Regions from separate parts of the Oceanicaulis sp. genome, predicted to be linked through region 1. Evidence: predicted binding sites of a transcription regulator. Region 1 holds the regulator's gene; each other region holds the start of a gene.
The links. The regulator LexA, encoded in region 1, represses DNA repair genes until DNA is damaged. The targets are predictions, from matches to a motif close to ATGTTCCNCTTGTGTTCC.
Positions count from the first base shown of each region.

Region 2: ACQ66J_RS06345 (Y-family DNA polymerase) is a predicted target of LexA. The motif match lies at 2,991-3,008, and genes of this name have one in related genera.
Region 3: gcvT (glycine cleavage system aminomethyltransferase GcvT) is a predicted target of LexA. The motif match lies at 2,271-2,288, and genes of this name have one in related genera.
Region 4: uvrA (excinuclease ABC subunit UvrA) is a predicted target of LexA. The motif match lies at 1,936-1,953, and genes of this name have one in related genera.

Region 1 covers NZ_OZ260073.1:3,020,747-3,025,384, forward strand. The annotation lists gene trpD (anthranilate phosphoribosyltransferase) at 1-820, shown strand, start outside; gene trpC (indole-3-glycerol phosphate synthase TrpC) at 850-1,641, shown strand; gene lexA (transcriptional repressor LexA) at 1,726-2,403, shown strand; gene ACQ66J_RS14675 (2-hydroxychromene-2-carboxylate isomerase) at 2,467-3,141, shown strand; gene ACQ66J_RS14680 (ComEC/Rec2 family competence protein) at 3,143-4,638, opposite strand, start outside.
Region 2 covers NZ_OZ260073.1:1,277,755-1,282,392, forward strand. The annotation lists gene ACQ66J_RS06325 (hypothetical protein) at 1-18, opposite strand, end outside; gene ffh (signal recognition particle protein) at 317-1,864, shown strand; gene rpsP (30S ribosomal protein S16) at 1,883-2,302, shown strand; gene ACQ66J_RS06340 (hypothetical protein) at 2,398-2,829, shown strand; gene ACQ66J_RS06345 (Y-family DNA polymerase) at 3,039-4,286, shown strand; gene ACQ66J_RS06350 (hypothetical protein) at 4,286-4,537, shown strand.
Region 3 covers NZ_OZ260073.1:2,311,246-2,315,883, reverse strand. The annotation lists gene gcvPA (aminomethyl-transferring glycine dehydrogenase subunit GcvPA) at 1-507, opposite strand, end outside; gene gcvH (glycine cleavage system protein GcvH) at 606-971, opposite strand; gene gcvT (glycine cleavage system aminomethyltransferase GcvT) at 1,005-2,099, opposite strand; glycine riboswitch at 2,273-2,363, opposite strand; gene argS (arginine--tRNA ligase) at 2,478-4,241, opposite strand; gene ACQ66J_RS11150 (hypothetical protein) at 4,257-4,638, opposite strand, start outside.
Region 4 covers NZ_OZ260073.1:332,954-337,591, reverse strand. The annotation lists gene uvrA (excinuclease ABC subunit UvrA) at 1-1,768, opposite strand, end outside; gene ssb (single-stranded DNA-binding protein) at 1,986-2,513, shown strand; gene ACQ66J_RS01725 (Kelch repeat-containing protein) at 2,588-3,628, opposite strand; gene ACQ66J_RS01720 (superoxide dismutase family protein) at 3,628-4,203, opposite strand; gene gyrA (DNA gyrase subunit A) at 4,533-4,638, shown strand, end outside.

The sequences.
Region 1 (4,638 bases):
CATGACGCCGGTGAACGCGCCTGAGACCGCGATCGACACCTGCGGCACTGGCGGCGATGCGCGCGGCACCTGGAACATCTCGACCGCCGCCGCTGTCGTGGCTGCAGGCGCAGGCGCGGTCGTCGCCAAACATGGCAACAAGGCCGCCTCTTCCAAATCAGGCTCTGCGGAAGTGCTGGAAAGCCTGGGCGTGAACCTGTTCGCCAGCCCTGATCAGGTCAAAGCCGCATTGGACCAGGCGCGCGTAGGCTTTTTGTTCGCCCAGGCTCATCATGGCGCCGTGCGTCATGTGGGACCGGCGCGCAAGACGCTGGGCGTGCGGACGATTTTCAACCTGCTGGGTCCGCTATCAAACCCGGCCGGCGCGAAACGTCAGCTCTTGGGCGTGTTTGACCGCAAATGGCTGGTCCCTATGGCCGAAGCCTTGCGCGGGCTGGGCGCAGACGCCGCCATGATCGTGCATGGCGAGGACGGGCTGGACGAGATCACCACCACCGGCGTCAGCTATGTGGCCGAACTGACGCCAGACGGCGCCATCCGTGAATACGAGATCACGCCCGAGGATGCGGGCCTGCAGCGCGCTGCGCTCGACGATCTCAAGGGCGGGGACCCTGAAGAAAACGCTCAGGCGATCCGTGACCTTCTGAAAGGCGCGCAGGGCCCCTATCGCGATATTGTCCTGATCAACGCCGCCGCCGCGCTAAAGCTCGCAGGCTTGGCGGGTGATCTGAAAACCGGCGCTGAACTGGCTGGCGCCGCGATTGATGACGGCCGCGCACAGTCCGCTCTCGACGCCCTTGTCAAAGCCAGCAACGCCTAAGCGACTGCACCTTAAAGAGAATACGCCCAATGAGCGACGTCCTGAACCGAATTGAAGCCTATAAGCGCGCCGATATCGCCAAGCGCAAGGCCGCGCTCCCGTATGAAGCGGTCTGCGAACGCGCCCAGGATGCGAGCCCGGTCCGCGGCTTCAAGGCAGCGCTCGAGCGTGATGCGGCAGAGCATGGCCTCAGCCTGATCGCGGAAGTGAAGAAAGCAAGCCCTTCCAAGGGCCTGATCCGCGCCGACTTCAACCCGCCCGTCCTGGCCAAAGCCTATGAAGACGGAGGCGCGAGCTGCCTGTCCGTTCTCACCGATGAACCCAGCTTTCAAGGCCATGACGATTATCTGGTCGCAGCGCGCGCTGCGGTGTCCCTGCCCGTCCTGCGCAAGGATTTTCTCTACGATCCCTGGCAGGTCGCCGAATCGCGCGCGCTGGGCGCGGATTGCATCCTGGTGATTCTCGCCAGCGTGGACGATGCGCTCGCCGCCGCGCTGATCGAGGAAGCCTCTAAATGGGGCATGGATGCGCTGGTCGAAGTGCATGACGCTGATGAAATGAGACGCGCTCTGGCCCTTCCCAGCCCGCTTGTTGGGGTGAACAACCGCAATCTGCGTACATTCGAAACTACACTGGAAACCACTGAAACTCTTGCCCCTATGGTGGGTGATGACAGGCTTTTGGTGGCGGAAAGCGGCATCTTCACCCGTGACGACGCCGTCAGATTGCAGCACGCTGGCGCCAAGTCCCTGCTCGTGGGTGAAAGCCTGATGCGGCAGGACGATGTCACCGCAGCGACGCGGACCCTTATGGGGCTCTGAACGCGTCCTAGCTTCACTTGACGTTAAGACGGAACATGCATAGAACACTTTTAGTAGGTTTCTATTTTGTTCCAAGGGGCGATTATGCTGACCAAAAAGCAGCACGAGCTTTTGCTCTACATCAACAAGCGCTTGTCTGAAGACGGCGTGTCGCCTTCCTTTGACGAAATGAAAGAAGCGCTCAACCTCGCGTCCAAGTCCGGCGTCCACCGCTTGGTCAGCGCTTTGGAAGAACGTGGCTTCATCCGGCGCCTGGCGCACCGGGCGCGAGCGCTCGAGGTGCTGAAACTGCCGCAAACCGGCGCGCCCGCGTCGGCCCCCGCCTCCAACGTCGTCAGTGCGTCCTTCGGAGCCTCCCCAAATCCTGAAACGAGCGACAGCCTGGACGTGCCGGTTCTGGGACGCATAGCCGCCGGCGTGCCGATCGAGGCGATCCAGCACGAAACCGACCGTTTGGCCGTGCCCGCAAACATGATTTCCGGCGGCGAACATTTCGCTCTGGAAGTCCATGGCGATTCCATGATCGAAGCCGGCATCCTTGACGGCGATCTGGTGGTCATCAAACGCGGCGACACCGCCAATACAGGCGATATCGTGGTCGCGCTCGTCCATGATGAAGAAGCCACGCTGAAAAAACTGCGCAAAAAGGGCGGCTCCATCGCTCTGGAAGCGGCGAACCCGGCTTACGAAACCCGCATTTTCGGCCCGAACGAGGTCAAGGTGCAAGGACGCCTGGTCGGCTTGATCCGGCGCTATCACTAGGCGCACCGCCAAGAGCGGTTTAGTCTGCGCGTCAGGGATTTACCCAATCAGGACGACGCAGACATGACAGACCAGACCGCGCTCAGCTTTGACCTGTATTGGTCATTTCGCAGCCCTTACAGCTATATCGTCGCGCAGCGCCTGCTGGCGTTACGCGACCAATACGGCTTCACGGTCAATGTCCGTATCGTGCGGCCGCTGGCGGTGCGCAGTCCTGAATTCTTTGAAGAACGCGATTCGCGCTGGATCCACTATGTGCTCATTGATGTGGCGCGGGAGGCGGAACGCCTGGGTCTGCCCATCAGCGCCCCATCGCCCGACCCGATCGCTCAGGATCTAAGCACCTTGAAGATCGCCCCTGAACAGCCGCGCATCACCTACCTCAACCGGCTCGGCGTTCTGGCGACACAATCTGGCGACGGCCTGGCGTATATCGCCGCCGCCAGCCGGCGCATCTGGGGCGGCGCCAGCGCGGGCTATGAAACACCCTGGACTGATGACGGCGCGCTGGATGAAGCCGCTCACAAAGCCGGCCTGGACCCCGACTGGCTCAGTGCGGAAGCGGACGCCCAATCCGACCAGATCGACGCGCAGATCCTAGAGAACGAAGCCAATCAGGATGCGGCTGGCCATTGGGGCGTGCCGCTGATGGTGTTTAACGGCGAGCCCTTCTTTGGTCAGGATCGCATCGACGCCCTGCTCTGGCGCATGGCGCAATCGGGGTTGAAGCTTCAATAAGCTAGCTGCCCTGCGCCCCGCCCCATAAACGACCCTGCCGGGCTTGCTCGGCGCTGCGCATGCGCACCACTCGGCCCTCATGCACCCAGAATTCGAGCCCGCCCAGCTCGGCGCGCGCCTCGTCATCTAACAGCAAGGCTGCACAGCGGCGCTTGCGCCAGGCGGAAACGACCCCGTCAAAAACGATCAGATCCGCCCGGCCACAATCCTCCACCAGCGCCTCGGGATTATCGGTGACGGCCAGTAGCAAGCCCTCAGCGGTGCGCCCGGTGCAGCCCAGAGCGTCGCATGCCAGCGCGGAGCGTTCCGGGCGATAGCTCGCTCCGGTGCGTTGCAGGAAGACGCGCGCATCAAACCGGCCCCGCCTGCGGTCTGTCACGGTGAACGCGTCGCCCGCCCCCTCAAACCGCGCCAGCACCACGCCGCCATCCGTGATCATCATCTGGGGCGGCGCCTGCACCATGAACAACGCCAGGGCCGCGCAAACCAGCACGCCTCCGCCCAGACGCATCCACCCCAGCCCGATCACCAGACACGCAAAGCCCAGACCGTATAGCGCCAGCAGCGCGGGGTCGGCGGCGTTTGCACCCACCACGGCCCCCTCCAGCGATGACGCCCAATACGCCACATCCAGAACCCGGCGCAGCCCCTGATCCATGATCCACAAAAACGGGCCTTCGAGACCGATCACCGAAAACAGGAGCGCCGCGCCGCCCGCCGGCATCACCCAGAAGGTGAAAAGCGGCATGGCCGCCAGATTGGCCAATAACCCATAGGCGGCCATGCGCTGGAAATGAAACACGGCGAACGCCCCGGTCGCTGATCCCGCGATCAGCGAGGTCGCGCTCAATCCCGCAATCGCGTCCTTGAGCTTGGCGAGGAGCGAGGTCGAGCCGCCGCCTTCGGGGTGCCAGCGGCGGTAAACATCAAAGCTGGCGATCAACGCCGCAACAGCGGAGAAGCTCATCTGAAACCCTGGTTCGATGACGCTTTCCGGGGTAATGAGGATGATGAAAATGGCCGCCAACGCCAAAGAGCGCATGGAGAAAGCCTGCCGGTCGCACAAGACGCCGACCAGCACCACGAACGCCATGATATAGGCGCGCTGGGTGGACACCGCGGCGCCGGACACCACCAGATACAGGCTCGCCGCGACCAGCGCGCCCAGAGCGGCGGGTTTTCGCGGATCATGGCCGCGCGCCCAGGGCTCCCAGGCTGCGAAGATCAGACGGATGAGCCAATACGCGCCGCCGGCGAACAAGGCCATGTGCAACCCTGAAATCGCCAGGATATGACCCAATCCCGACAGGCGCAGCGCTTCAGCGTCTTCAGACGACACCCGCGCCCGCTCCCCGGTCAGCAAGGCCGCCGCCACGGCGCCGGTGCGGGGACCGGCGCCCGCCTGCAAGCGCTCAGACAAACGCCAGCGGAACCGCGCCAACTCAAGCATCAGCGGTCTGGGCGCGGCGATCTCGGCAGGTTCAAGATCTGAGATCG
Region 2 (4,638 bases), 1.7 Mb from region 1:
CTTGTATGGGGTTTTCATGGCGCTCTCCTCTTCTGGAAGCGCCTAGTCTCACCCCATTTCAGCCCTGTGGGATAAGATCATCGCTATCCTCACCCTTGACTCTTCCCCGCCCCCCGCGTAAACGCCCACGCTTCAGTGCAAGCGCAACTCGCTTGCCTTACCCGCACACGGCGTCCTGCATTGATCAGGAATGAACGCCCGGAGGCGGGCGAGGTCCCCCGCTCGACGAAGGCTCGTCCAGTGGGATGGTTGCGGCGTGCGCGCTTGATCCACACCTTATCGGTGTGACCAGAAGCGAAACGAGGCAGGCGAACACATGTTCGACTCACTTTCAGAACGGCTTTCCGGCGTCTTTGACAGCCTGACCGGGCGCGGCGCGCTGTCGGAAAAGGATGTGGACGCCGCCCTGCGCGAGATCCGCGTCGCCCTTCTGGAAGCCGATGTCGCCCTGCCGGCGGTGAAGGATTTCACCGCGAAAGTCCGTGAAAAGGCGATCGGCGAAGACGTCATCCGCTCGGTCAGCCCCGGCCAACAGGTCATCAAGATCGTCCATGACGGCCTGGTGGACCTGCTCGGCGGCGAGGGCGAGCCCGAGGGCCTCAACCTGACCGGTGAGCCGCCCGTGGCCATCTTGATGGCGGGTCTTCAGGGCTCGGGTAAGACCACCACCACCGCCAAGCTCGCCAAGCGCATTTCCGAGCGCGAGAAGAAAAAAGTCCTCGTCGCCTCGCTCGACACCCGCCGCCCGGCGGCGATGGAGCAGCTGGCGCAGATGGCGGAAAAGGCGGGCGTGAACTGCCTGCCCATCGTCAAGGGCCAGTCCGCCGTCGAGATCGCCAAGCGCGCCATGAGCGCGGGCCGCCTGCAAGGCTATGACGTGGTGATCCTCGACACCGCGGGCCGCACCTCCATCGATGAAGAGATGATGGGCGAAGCCGCGAAGATCGCCGATGTGGCGCGGCCGCGCGAAACCCTTCTGGTGGCTGACAGCCTGACCGGTCAGGATGCGGTGGAGACCGCCAAGCGCTTTGACGAGCGTTTGAAACTGACCGGCCTGGTGCTGACCCGGATGGATGGTGATGGCCGCGGCGGCGCCGCGCTGTCCATGCGCTGGGTCACCGGCCTGCCGATCAAATTCCTGGGCGTCTCTGAAAAGGTCGACGGGCTGGACGCGTTCGACGCGAAACGCCTGGCGGGCCGGATCCTGGGGCGCGGCGACATCGTCTCGCTGGTGGAGAAAGCCGCCGCCGAGGTCGATCACGAGAAAGCCGAACGCCTCGCCAAAAAGATGGCGAAGGGAAAGTTCGACCTGGAAGACATGGCCGACCAGTTGCGCCAGCTCCAGAAAATGGGCGGCATTTCCGGCATGATGGGCTTCCTGCCGGGCATGAACAAGGCGGCGAAGGCCCAGATGGCCAATGCCGGGTTCGACGACACCGCGCTGAAACGTCAAGAAGCGATCATCCTGTCGATGACCCGCGAAGAACGCGCCAAGCCTGACCTCCTCAAAGCCAGCCGCAAGCGCCGCATCGCCATGGGCGCCGGCGTGGCCGTGCCGGAGGTGAACAAGCTTTTGAAAATGCACCGCCAGATGGCGGACATGATGAAGAAGATGGGCAAGAAGGGCAAAAAGGGCGGGATGCCCGGAATGCCTGGCATGCCCGGAATGGGCGGCGGAATGCCGGGCATGGGGGGCGGCATGCCTCCCGGTCTGGGCGATGCGGCCTCTGATCTTCTCAAAGGACACGCGCCCAAGGGCGCCGACCTGCCGGGGCTGGGCGGCCCAGGCGACCAGGGATTGCCAGGTATCGGCGGACCGCTGGGGCCAGACGGCCTTCCGCTCGGCCTCTCAAAGAAAAAATGACCTTAAAGGACTCGCACTATGTCTGTTAAAATTCGTCTCGCCCGTGGCGGCGCCAAGAAGCGCCCGTACTACCGCATCGTCGTGACCGACTCGCGCATGCCGCGCGATGGCCGCTTCATCGAGAAAATCGGTCACTACAACCCGATGCTCCCGAAAGACCACGACAACCGCGTGGCTGTGGACACCGAGAAAGCCGCCGAGTGGATCAAGAAAGGCGCCCAACCGACCGATCGCGTGGCGCGCTTCCTGAAAGACGCCGGCGTCTATGAGTGGACCCACGGCAACAACCCGAAAAAAGCCGAGCCGGGCGAAAAAGCCAAAGAGCGCGCCGCTGAGCGTCTCGAAAAAGAAGAAGCCAAAGCCGCTGCTGCAGCCGCTCCGGCTGAAGAAGAAGCCCCTGCTGAAGAGGCCGCCGCTGAAGAAGAAAAGTCCGAATAGGACTTTCTCTTCCAGGCGTTTGATCAACCCCGTCGTGGAAACATGGCGGGGTTTTTCATATCATTGGCACCCATGGTTCAGGACACATTAGGCCAATGACAGAAAGTTACACACACGAGTATACATTTACGACGAGTGATTTCAAAATAATGGGCTGGTCATGCTGCCGCTTGTATTCACTACGCATGCCTGACCAATCTCTATCCATTTCATTAGATATTGATTATATATTAGAGGGACTTACGGATATAGATGCTGATTTTCTAATTTTACCATCATTGCTTAAATTTGAGAATATCAATCATTTTGAAGCATCTCAAAAATGGGATATTTTAAAAGACGCTGTACCTACTGACATCAGAATGATTGAATGTAAAACTCTTGATAAGCGCACTCCTCATGGACAAACATTGTATGAATTCAAGATCGACACTGATTTTGGCCATATAAATGTATGCTGTACAGGTTTTACACAAACGCCGACACAGAAACCAATTTGGTCCCCGACGATGAACCTGAACCGCTAAAGTCAAGAAAGCTAAATGCCACACGCCTCCTGCCCGACTTATATAAGTTTCCCATCAGCGGTTTGATCGACCCCGTCGTGGAAGCACGGCGGGGTTTTTCACATCTGGAGTCAGCGCATTCGACGCCCGTGTGACTCTTTCGGGTTTTTCCCTGAACGCATTTGTTCTATCTTTGTTCCAAAGCGGACAGCCGCCTGCGGAACAGACACATGCGCAAACCTGACACCATCGAGCAGCTCTATCTCGACTTTGACAGCTTCTTCGCCAGCGTCGAGCAATACGCCGATCCGCGCCTGAGGGGGCGGCCCGTGGGTGTGATCCCCATGAAGGGCGCGCGCAACACCTGCATCATCGCCGCTTCGAAAGAAGCCAAGGCGAAAGGCGCCAGCTCGGTCATGACCGTGCGCGAGGCGCGCGAAGCCGTGCCCGACATGATCCTGGTGGATCAAAAGCCCGACCTCTATCGCCGCATGCACGCCGTGATGGTGGCGGAAATCCGCGCCGTTCTGCCCATCGGGGCGGTGAAATCCATTGACGAGCTGACCTGCAAGCTCGACGCCCGCGCCATCGCCGACCCTCACGTCGTGTCGAACGCGATCAAGGCGCGCATCGCGGCGGAAACGGGTGGCGTGGTCACCGCCTCCATCGGCATGGCGCCCAACCGCTTTCTCGCCAAAATGGCCTGCAAGCTGGGCAAACCCGACGGTTTGACGATCTGGCGGCCTGAAGACCTGCCGGGGCCCTTGCTCAAGCGCCCGGTGGAGGAAGCGCCGGGCATCGGCTCGTCCATGCGCAAGCGCCTGCTGAAGGCGGGGGTGGCGGACATGAAAGCGCTCTGGGCGCTGCAGCCCAAGCAGATGCGCGCCTTGTGGCGCAATGTGGCGGGCGAGCGCTTCTGGTACGCGCTGCACGGCTACGACATTCAGGCCGAAGCCGCCCAGCGCCGCATGTATGGCCATGGCCGCGTCCTGCCGCCCAGCCATCGCAGCTGGCCCAGCGCCTATGACTGCGCCCGGCTTTTGACGGTGAAGGCCGCCCGCCGCATGCGCCGCGACGGCCGCACCGCCGGGCGGATGGGGCTGTGGCTGCGCCATATTGACGGCGGCTGGAGCGGGGAACTGCCCCTGCACAGCGCCCGCACCGACCGCGATTGCCTGAAAGCGCTCGATACGCTGTGGAGCGCGGCCCAACGCGCCGATCCGCGCGCGCGGCCCATGCGGGCGGGCATGTATTTGTGCGACCTTGATGATCCCGGCGTCACCCAGACTGACTGGCTGGTGGAGGAGAACGCTGAAGACCGCGCTCGCCGCAACGCCCTGCAGGACGCCATCGATTCTCTCAACAGCCGCTACGCCAAATCTTTAGTCACCCAAGGGGTCTGGACCCCGCCGCCGGGCGGCTATGCGGGCGGCAAAATCGCGTTCACACGTATTCCCTATGCCGAGGACTTCTGGTGATGACCTGGAAAACCGAACTTCGCCTTGACGATCTGCCGCCACAAAGCCGGCTGGAGGCGTTTTGCAAGACCTGCAGCGCCGCGCGCTATTATACCGCGCAGGAATTGCTGGCCCGACGCGCGCTCGCCCACGCCCATCTCGATCAGGTAGAGACCGCGCTGAAATGCGTCCAGCCCGGCTGCGGCGGGGCGGTGGCGCTCTATGAAGCCAGTTCAGGCGAGACCGAAGCCTTTCAGGGCGGCATGCCCTAGCGCCACCGAAGCAGGAATAGCACCTAGAGTGTAACGGTCTTCGTTACATTTTGCTTGTAATATGTAACGACTTCCGGTACACCTCGAATAATGGAGAAACG
Region 3 (4,638 bases), 710 kb from region 1:
CGCCGCCGCATAGTGAGGATGCAGATTGCCGCTGAGGATCGCCTTGGAGCGCTTGGTGATCCGGCACGCCATCAGCACCGCTTCGCCGCACGCGGTCGAGCCGTCATACATGGAGGCGTTCGCCACTTCCATGCCGGTCAGAAGCGCGACCTGGGTCTGGAACTCAAACAGGGTCTGCAGCGTGCCCTGGCTGATTTCTGGCTGATAAGGCGTGTAGCTGGTGAGGTATTCCGAGCGCTGGATCAGGTGATCGACGCTGGCGGGAATGTGGTGCTTGTACGCGCCCGCCCCCACGAAGAACGGCGCTTCAGACGCGGCGATGTTCTTGCGCGACATCTTCGTCAGAAGGCGCTCGACCTCCATCTCGCTCTTATGGAGCGGCAAATCCACCGGCCCGTCCAGGCGCACCTTCTGGGGCACGTCCTCAAACAGGGCGTCGACAGAATCCACACCGATCGTATCGAGCATCTCGGCCCGGTCAGCGTCGGTCAGCGGGAGATAGCGCATGGCGATCCACCTTCTTTCATAAAGCAGGTCGGACGGCTCTGAAGTCGAGCCGCCGGTCTAGTCGCTGCATGTAGATCGACGCCGTCCGGCGTCGAGGCTTAACTGATGTGTTCGGCGTAGGCCGCGTCATCCATCATGGCGTCGAGCTGGCTCTTGTCAGACAGCTTGATCTTGACGAACCAGCCTTCGCCGTCCGGCGCTTCATTGACCTTGGCGGGCTCGCCTTCCAGCACGTCGTTGACGGCGATCACTTCGCCAGACACCGGCGCATAAACTTCAGACGCGGCTTTTACGCTTTCCACCACGGCCAGCTCATCGCCGGCGGACACGGTCTTTCCCACTTCGGGAAGCTCGACAAACACCACATCGCCCAGCTGTTCGGCGGCGTAGGCGGTGATGCCCACAACGCCCTCTTCGCCGTCAACACGGATCCATTCATGGTCTTTGGTAAATCGGGTGCTCATCAGACGTCTCCTCCAGAGCGAAATCGTGCGGGATCAACCGCGATAAAAACGATGCGGCGCGAAGGGCGTTTTCACCACTTCAGCCGGGCGCGCCTTGCCGCGCACCATCAAATCAACCTGCGTGCCGGGCGCCGACAGATCGGTGCGCACAAAGCCCATGGCGATCGGCGCGCCGACGGTCGGGCCGAACCCGCCCGACGTCACCACGCCGACAATCTCGCCATTGACGGCGATCTCGGTGCCCTCGCGCGCCGGGGCGCGGTCTTTCAGCGCCAGGCCCACGCGCTTTTTCGCGGGCTTGTCGGCGATGTCTTTGAGGATGCGCGCGGCGCCGGGGAAATCGGCGCGCTCGCGGCGCGATTTCGCCACCGCCCAGATCAGCCCCGCCTCGATGGGCGAGGTGGTCTCGTCCATGTCATGGCCATACAGGCACAGACCGGCTTCAAGGCGCAGGGAATCGCGCGCGCCCAGCCCGATCGGCTTTACGCGCTCATCAGACAGCAGCTTGCGCGCGAAATCGCTGGCGTGTTCGTTGGCGACGGAGATTTCAAACCCGTCCTCGCCGGTATAACCCGAGCGCGAAATCATCAGGCGCAGGCCGTCGATTTCAAACCAGCCCGCCTGCATGAACACCATCTTGGCCGCGTCCGGGCAGAGATCCGCCATCACGGCGCCAGCCTGCGGCCCCTGCAGCGCCAGAAGCGCGCGGCCGTCCAGCTCGACCAGCTCGGCGACGCCTTTGGTCGCTTCAATGATGTAGTCAAAGTCAGAGCGCTTGCAGGCGGCGTTCACCACCAGGAACAGCCCCTCATCGTCGGGGCGGGAAACCATCAAATCGTCCTTGACCCCACCTTCAGGGTTCAGCAGCAGCGTGTATTTCTGTTCACCCGGCTGCAGCGCAGCAAGGTCAGCGGTGATCAGCGCTTCGAGCGCCGCCTCGTCGCCGATCAGGCGCGCCTGGCCCATATGGGAGACGTCAAACAGGCCCGCCGCCGCGCGCGTATGATTATGCTCGGCCATGACGCCGTCATACTGGACGGGCATGTCATACCCGGCGAACGGCACCATTTTGGCGCCCAGTTCAACGTGAAGATCATAAAGCGGCGTGCGGTTGAGCGTGTCGGTCATGTCTGGCCTCAAGCATGCGGGTTGCGGGCGTAGCGCGGCTCATGCCGGCTCCGAATCGCCCCCGCTGTCTTGAAGACCTGAGAGATTCCCGCGTCGCGCCTTGAAAGACAGGCGCGCGCATTGCTCCTTCGGTGGGGCGTCTGAAACTCAGCGCCCGCTTTCCAGCGTTAGGTCTTAGGCTTGCGGTCCGTTAGCCTGAGCGTTTCCGGGGCGGTTGCGCCTTCGGCGCCGGCGTCTTCGGCCGGTCTCTCCCGCAAGTGACCTCATGTATCCCCGCTGCAGCGCGCCTCCCGGCGGGTCTGCACCGACGCGCAAACCTAGCGTTTGACGGATATGAGTCAATCGCGATTGGGCGCTGCAGCATGGCGAAAAAGCCGCCTACATCCGCTCGGGTACGTCGATGCCGATCAGGCCCAGCACGATCTCGAGCTGTTTGAGCGTGGTTCCAGCGAGCGCCAGGCGCGACGCGCGGATCGCCTCGTCCTTTTCCGGCAGGATCGGACAGGCGGCGTAAAAACCCGAAAACGCCTGCGCCAGTCCAAAAGCGTGCTCGCACAGAACGTTCGGCGCCCGGTCCCGCTCGGCGCGGCCGAGCGCGCTGTCAAACGCGTCCAGACGCCGGATCAGCGCCGCCTCAGCCTTGTCGGACATCGTCACCGCGCCGGGCTCGATCCCCTGCTCGCCGGCTTTTTTCAGCAGCGATTTGATGCGCACGGCCTGATACTGAAGATACGGTCCGGTCTTGCCTTCAAAGCTGACAAAGCGATCCAGATCAAAGATGTAGTTGGTGGTGCGGACATTTTGCAGATCAGAGAACTTGATCGCGGCGTTGCCTACGGCCCGCGCCACAGTCTCAAACTCGTCTTCGGTCAGCTGCGAACCCAGTCCCGCTTCGTTCAGACGCGCCCGCGCCCGCTCGCGGGCTTCGCTGATGAGATCCGCCAGACGGAAGGTGCCGCCCGCGCGGGTGCGCAAGCGCTTGCCGTCAGTCCCGTTCACCGTGCCGAACTTCACATGCTCCAGCGCGCCCTCGTCGGCGAGACCGGCCTTGTAGGCGGCGCGGAACACTTGTTCGAAGTGATCCGACTGGCCCAGATCAACCACATACAGGGTCAGCTGAGGGTTTTGCTGCTGCTTGCGGTCCAGAATGGTCGCCAGATCGGTGGTCGCATACAGCGCCGAGCCCTGGCTTGAGACCAGGATCAGCGGCGCCAGATCCTTCTTGTCGTCCTCACGGGCCACGCGCACAATCCAGGCGCCGTCGCTCTCTTCAGCCACGCCGCGCGCCTTGAAGTCCTCGACCAGGCCCGCGATCAGATCATTGACGTCGCTTTCGCCCTTCCACAGGTCGAAATGCACGCCCAGCGCGCCGAAATCATCTTTCAGCGCCGCAATCGACACATTGATGAAATGGCGCAGCAGCGCGCGATAGCCCGGACGTCCAGCTTGCAATTCGGCCGTGGCCTTGCGCGAGCGGGCATTGCGGTCAGGATCGTCCTTGGCCTTGGCGGAGGCTTGGGGATAGAGCCGCGCCAGATCGTCAATCGTCACCGGCGGCTCATCTGGATACGGCCCGGTGAAATCAGCGTCGTAATAGACAAGGTCCGGCTGCTCGTCCTGCAGCTCGGTGACCAGATGGCCCATTTGCAGGCCCCAATCCCCGAGGTGGATGTCGGAGGTGACGTCATGGCCGCGAAAGCGCATCAGGCGCTGCAGGCTGTCGCCGATCACTGATGAGCGCAAATGGCCCACATGCATGGGCTTGGCCACATTGGGACCGCCGAAATCAATCATCACCCGCTTGGGGGCTGCGCTCTGACGACCGCCGACGCGGTCATCCTCGGCCAGTCCATTGGCGCGGATCGCGTAGACCGGGCTCGCCGGCGTGATGTTGAGAAAGCCGGGTCCGGCGATCTCAATCTCCAGCTCCGGATGCTGCGCGTTGAGCTCCGCCTTCACGTCTTCAGCGACGGCGCGCGGCGCTTTCTTGGCCTGCTTGGCCGCCGCCATCGCGCCATTGCACTGATAGGGCGCAAGATCGGGGCGGTCGGATTCAAACACCGCGCCCAGATCGGCGGAAAGGCCAACGGCCTCGAACGCAGCGCCGACGGCGCTGGTCAGTTGTTCGACAATCGAAGTCATGACGTCCTGAATGTTTTAATCGTCTTGTCCGGCCCGGACGCGGAAGCGCAGGCCGCCGCGATTGAAGTCCAGCTGTTCATCGGTCAGCTCGAACCCCACCAGAACTTCGAAGTTGGAGCCCGACGTGGTCGGCGACGCGCGCGGAATGGAGATGGAGTTGAACTCCTCGATCACTTCCACCCGGTCTTCGCCCGGCTCGAACGTGACCGTGATAGGATAGACCTGACGATCGATCACCACGCGGTCGGTCCGGGTGACGGCGACGAACATCTCATAGGTTTTCGTCATGCCCTGCGCCGCAGGGCCACGACCGAAGGCCAGCCGAACCGCCATTTCCATTTCAAGCGGATCGGCGTTGCGGTCGGTGTAGCGGCAATTGCTGGCGACATTGAGAACT
Region 4 (4,638 bases), 2.7 Mb from region 1:
CGATGTCCTTGGGCGTGCCCGCCGCAATCACTTCGCCGCCATGAACGCCGGCGGCGGGGCCCAGATCGACCACATAATCGGCCGTCTCGATGGCTTCTTCATCATGCTCGACCACCAGCACGGTGTTCCCGAGATCGCGCAAGCCGCGCAGGGAATCCAGCAGCCGCGTATTGTCGCGCTGATGCAGGCCGATGGACGGCTCATCCAGCACATAGAGCACGCCCGTCAGCCCTGAGCCGATCTGGCTGGCCAGACGAATGCGCTGGCTTTCCCCGCCAGACAGCGTGCCCGAGGCGCGCGACAGGGTCAGGTAATCAAGCCCCACATCGACGAGGAATTTCAGACGGTCGCGGATTTCCTTGAGGATGCGCCGGGCGATTTCCTGCTCCTTGGCCGACAGCGTGTCTTCCACCGCTTCAAACCAGTCGCGCGCTGCGCGGATGGATTTCTCGCCCGCGATGGAGATGTCTGCGCCGTCGATCTTCACCGCCAGCGCTTCAGGCTTCAGGCGCTTGCCCTCGCACACATCACACGGCTGGGCGGATTGAAAGCGCGCCAGATCCTCGCGCACCCAGGTGGAATCCGTCTCGCGCCAGCGCCGCTGCAGATTGGGCATCACCCCTTCAAACGCCTTGGAGGTGGTGAACTGGCGCAGCCCGTCCTCATAGGTAAACTTGATCTTGTCCTTGGTGCCGTGCAGCACGATCTTGCGGAAGCTGGGGTCGAGATCGCGCCAGGGCGTGTACATGCTGGCGCCGTAATGGTCAGCAATGGCCTGCAAGGTCTGCTGGTAGAGCTTGGAGGTCGCCCGGCTCCACGGCGCCACGGCGCCGTCATAGAGCGACTTATCGCGGTCGGGGACCACCATATCCTCGTCAAACTCGAGACTCTGCCCCAGACCGTCACAGGCCGGGCAGGCGCCGAACGGATTGTTGAACGAGAACAGACGCGGCTCGATCTCTTCAATGGTGAAGCCGCTGACCGGGCAAGCGAATTTTTGGGAGAAGATGATCCGCTCGCCGGTTTTGTGCTCGCCATGATCAGAGGCGAATTCCGCCATGGCGATGCCGTCGGCGAGCCTCAGCGCGGTCTCCAGGCTGTCGGCGAGGCGCTGTTCGAGCCCCTCCTTGGTGACCACCCGGTCCACCACCACGTCGATATCGTGCTTGAATTTCTTGTCGAGCTCGGGCGCCTCTTCCAGCGCATAGAATTCGCCATCCACCTTGACGCGCTGAAAGCCCTGTTTGAGCAGCTCGGCGAATTCCTTGCGGTATTCGCCCTTGCGGCCGCGCACGATGGGCGCCAGCAGGTAAAGCCGCGCGCCTTCGTCGAGCGCGGTGATCTTGTCCACCATTTGCGACACGGTCTGCGCCGAGATCGGCTCGCCGGTGGCGGGCGAATAGGGCACGCCCACCCGCGCCCATAAAAGGCGCATATAGTCATAGATCTCGGTCACCGTGCCCACGGTGGAGCGCGGGTTTTTAGAGGTGGTCTTCTGCTCGATCGAGATGGCGGGCGACAGGCCTTCAATGGAGTCCACATCCGGCTTGCTCATCAGCTCCAGGAACTGGCGCGCATAGGCGGACAGGCTCTCCACATAGCGGCGCTGACCCTCGGCGTAGATCGTGTCAAAGGCGAGCGAGGACTTGCCCGATCCCGACAGCCCCGTGAACACGATCAGCTCGTCACGCGGCAGGTCGACCGACACGCCCTTGAGATTGTGTTCGCGCGCGCCGCGCACGGAAATGGTTTTGAGCTTGTCAGTCATGGATGACGCAAAGTCCTTAGCTGGCGGTCGGGCAGGCGTATCGGGCGTTACTTAGGGCTCAACAGCGCCCCTATCCACCGTGAAGGCGCCGACAGCGGCGCCCGGCGATGGACTCGGGCAGCGGGATAGGCTTCGTTAACACCCGACTCGCGCCTTAATTGACGCGCGGAACGGAATGTGAACAAATACGACGCGAAAGACAAGCGGGAGACGCGGTATGGCTGGTTCTGTAAACAAGGTGATCCTGGTGGGCAATCTGGGCGCCGACCCCGAAGTGCGGCGCCTGAATTCCGGCGATCCGGTCGTGAACCTGCGCATCGCCACGTCGGAAAACTGGCGCGACAAGTCCACCGGCGAACGCCGCGAGAAGACCGAATGGCATAATGTCGTGATCTTCAACGACAACCTCGCCAAGGTCGCGGAGAATTATCTGAAAAAAGGCTCGAAAATTTATGTCGAGGGCCAGCTTCAGACCCGCAAATGGCAAGACCGCGACGGGAATGACAAATACACCACCGAAGTGGTGCTGCAGCGCTATCGCGGCGAGCTGACCATGCTGGACGGCCGCGGCGAAGGCGGCGGCGACCGCATGGGCGGCGGCTATAACAACAACCAGATGGATGACCGCTCCGGCGGCGGCCAGGGCGGCTATAATCAGGGCGGCGGACAAGGCGGCGGTCAGCGCAGCAACGCCCCGCGCGAGGACTTCACCTCCGACACCCTCGACGACGACATCCCGTTCTAGGATCTGTATAGAGACCAGACGAAAAAGCCCGGCGCAGTGCGCCGGGCTTTCTTGTTGTTGGGGAGGCTCACAGCCTAGGGCGTGAACCAGCTCAGCGTGGGGGTGGTCTGGCTGCCGCTGGGCTGGGCGGCGCCGCCGATGGTGGCGATCTCCGAGCCGACTGTGACCGCGCCCAGACCATGTCGGGGCGTGGGCATGCGGACCATCTCGGTCCAGCTGTCAGACGCCGGATCATAGCGCCAGACTTGGGCGTAGACGCCGCCGCCTGAATTATCAAACCACTCGCCGCCAAACACATAGAGCGCGCCATCCACGCTCGCGGCGGCGAGGCCGCCGGCGCCGCGCGGCCCGGCTTCAGGGGCGGGCAGGGGCGCACGGGTCTCCCAGCTATCGTTTTGCGGGTCATAGGCTTCGTGGACGGGCGTGTTGCCGCCGGTCACCGTGCGTCCGCCCACCACATGCAGGCGTCCGTCCAGCGCTGCGCCCGCTGCGGAATTGCGCGCGGTGGGGGCGGGGGCTGCGACCGACCAGGTCTGGGTGGCGGGATCGAGAACAATATGGGCGTTAGTGTCGGCGTGGTCTGACCAGGCTTTATTGGACAGCCCCGCCGGGCGGCGCCCGGTGACTACATGCAGGCGTCCGTTAAGCGTGACGCAGACTGTCTCCGCATAGGGTTCGGCCATGGGCGCGCCATTGCGCCATGCATTGCGGCCCGGGTCATAGACCCGCACGCCATTGCTCATCGCCCACATCCCGCCGGTCTGGGCGGTGAAGCCGCCCACAGCGTAAATCAGGCCCTCAAGCCCCACGAGATTGGGGTGGTGCAGCGGCACGGGCAGGCGCGCCCGCTCTCGCCAGCGATCTGCGCCGGGCGCCAGGGAGAAGACGCGATCCGAGACGCCGATCCGGCCGCGTCCCACATCCGGGCTCAATCCGCCCGCCACATAAAGCACGCCTTCAAGGACAGCCGGATAGATTTCCTGCACCCGCAGCGGCAGGTCGGGGCCAGCGCGCCAGGACGACGCGCCGGCGGCCTGGCCGAAAGCGCGGCCGGGCAAAGTCAGGGACAGGCCGGCAGCGCCGAAACCGGTCAAAGCCGTACGCCGGGTCAGCATCAGTGCGCCGCCTCAATCACGCCGCACACATGGCGGGCGCCGGCGCCGCCAATGGGCTGGGTCGTGTGATCGTCTTCATTGTCATGGATGACGAGGGCGGAGCCGTTCCCGTCCAGCAAGGCCGGGGCGTCATACTCGCCGTTCAGGCTGACGCGGTCAGTGAAGAGCTGGGCGCGCAGCACGCCGTCCTCATGCACATAGATATTGGGCAGGTCGGCATTGTCCGGCCCTTCCGGGTTCAAGAGGCCGTGGCTGCGCCCTGATGGATTGATATGACCGCCCGAACTGGTGAAGTCCGCGTTGGAGCAATCCCCGATCTGGTGCAGGTGCACGCCATGCCAGCCAGCAGCGCTGTCGGGGGCGCCATCAAGTTCGATGGTGATCAGAACGCCTTTGGAGCCTTGCTGGAGGCGGGCCTGGCCGATCTCGTTGCGCGCCCGGTCGATCAGCGTTGCATGCGCTTCTGTGGCGCCGGACATAGCCTCGGAATGGTGGTCAGCGGCGAGCGCGATTGCGCTTACACTGCTGGCGGCGAGGGCTGTGGTCAGGGCGAGGGTGCGAAGGGCGCGGGTCATGAGGCGTCTCCTTTGAAAGCTACGTCATCAACGTAGGCGGCGTCGCGCATGATGCGACCCCAAGAGAGGAAGTCTGCGCTGTTTTACAACAAAAAACAGGCGGAGCCGCAAATCTGTCAGGAAACCGTGGAGACAGCCGCGCACCGTGTTTGCCGCCTGTCTCTGGCCTTGCTAGACATAACATCTAACCGTGCGCAGGTGATTCACGCCCTCAGAGGGTGATCTGCGTCCGACCGCCGTCTCTTTACGCGCGCTGTCCCGCTTGGCGAAGACAGGCGCGCGCCAGCCAGGACGAAACGACTTTGAGCGATTTGCCCCCTGAAACGCCCATGGATGAAGACCTGCCCGCCGCGCCGAGCGGCCCGATGGTGTCCATCGAAGACGAGATGAAGCGCAGCTATCTCGATTACGCGATGAGCGTGATCGTCAGCCGCG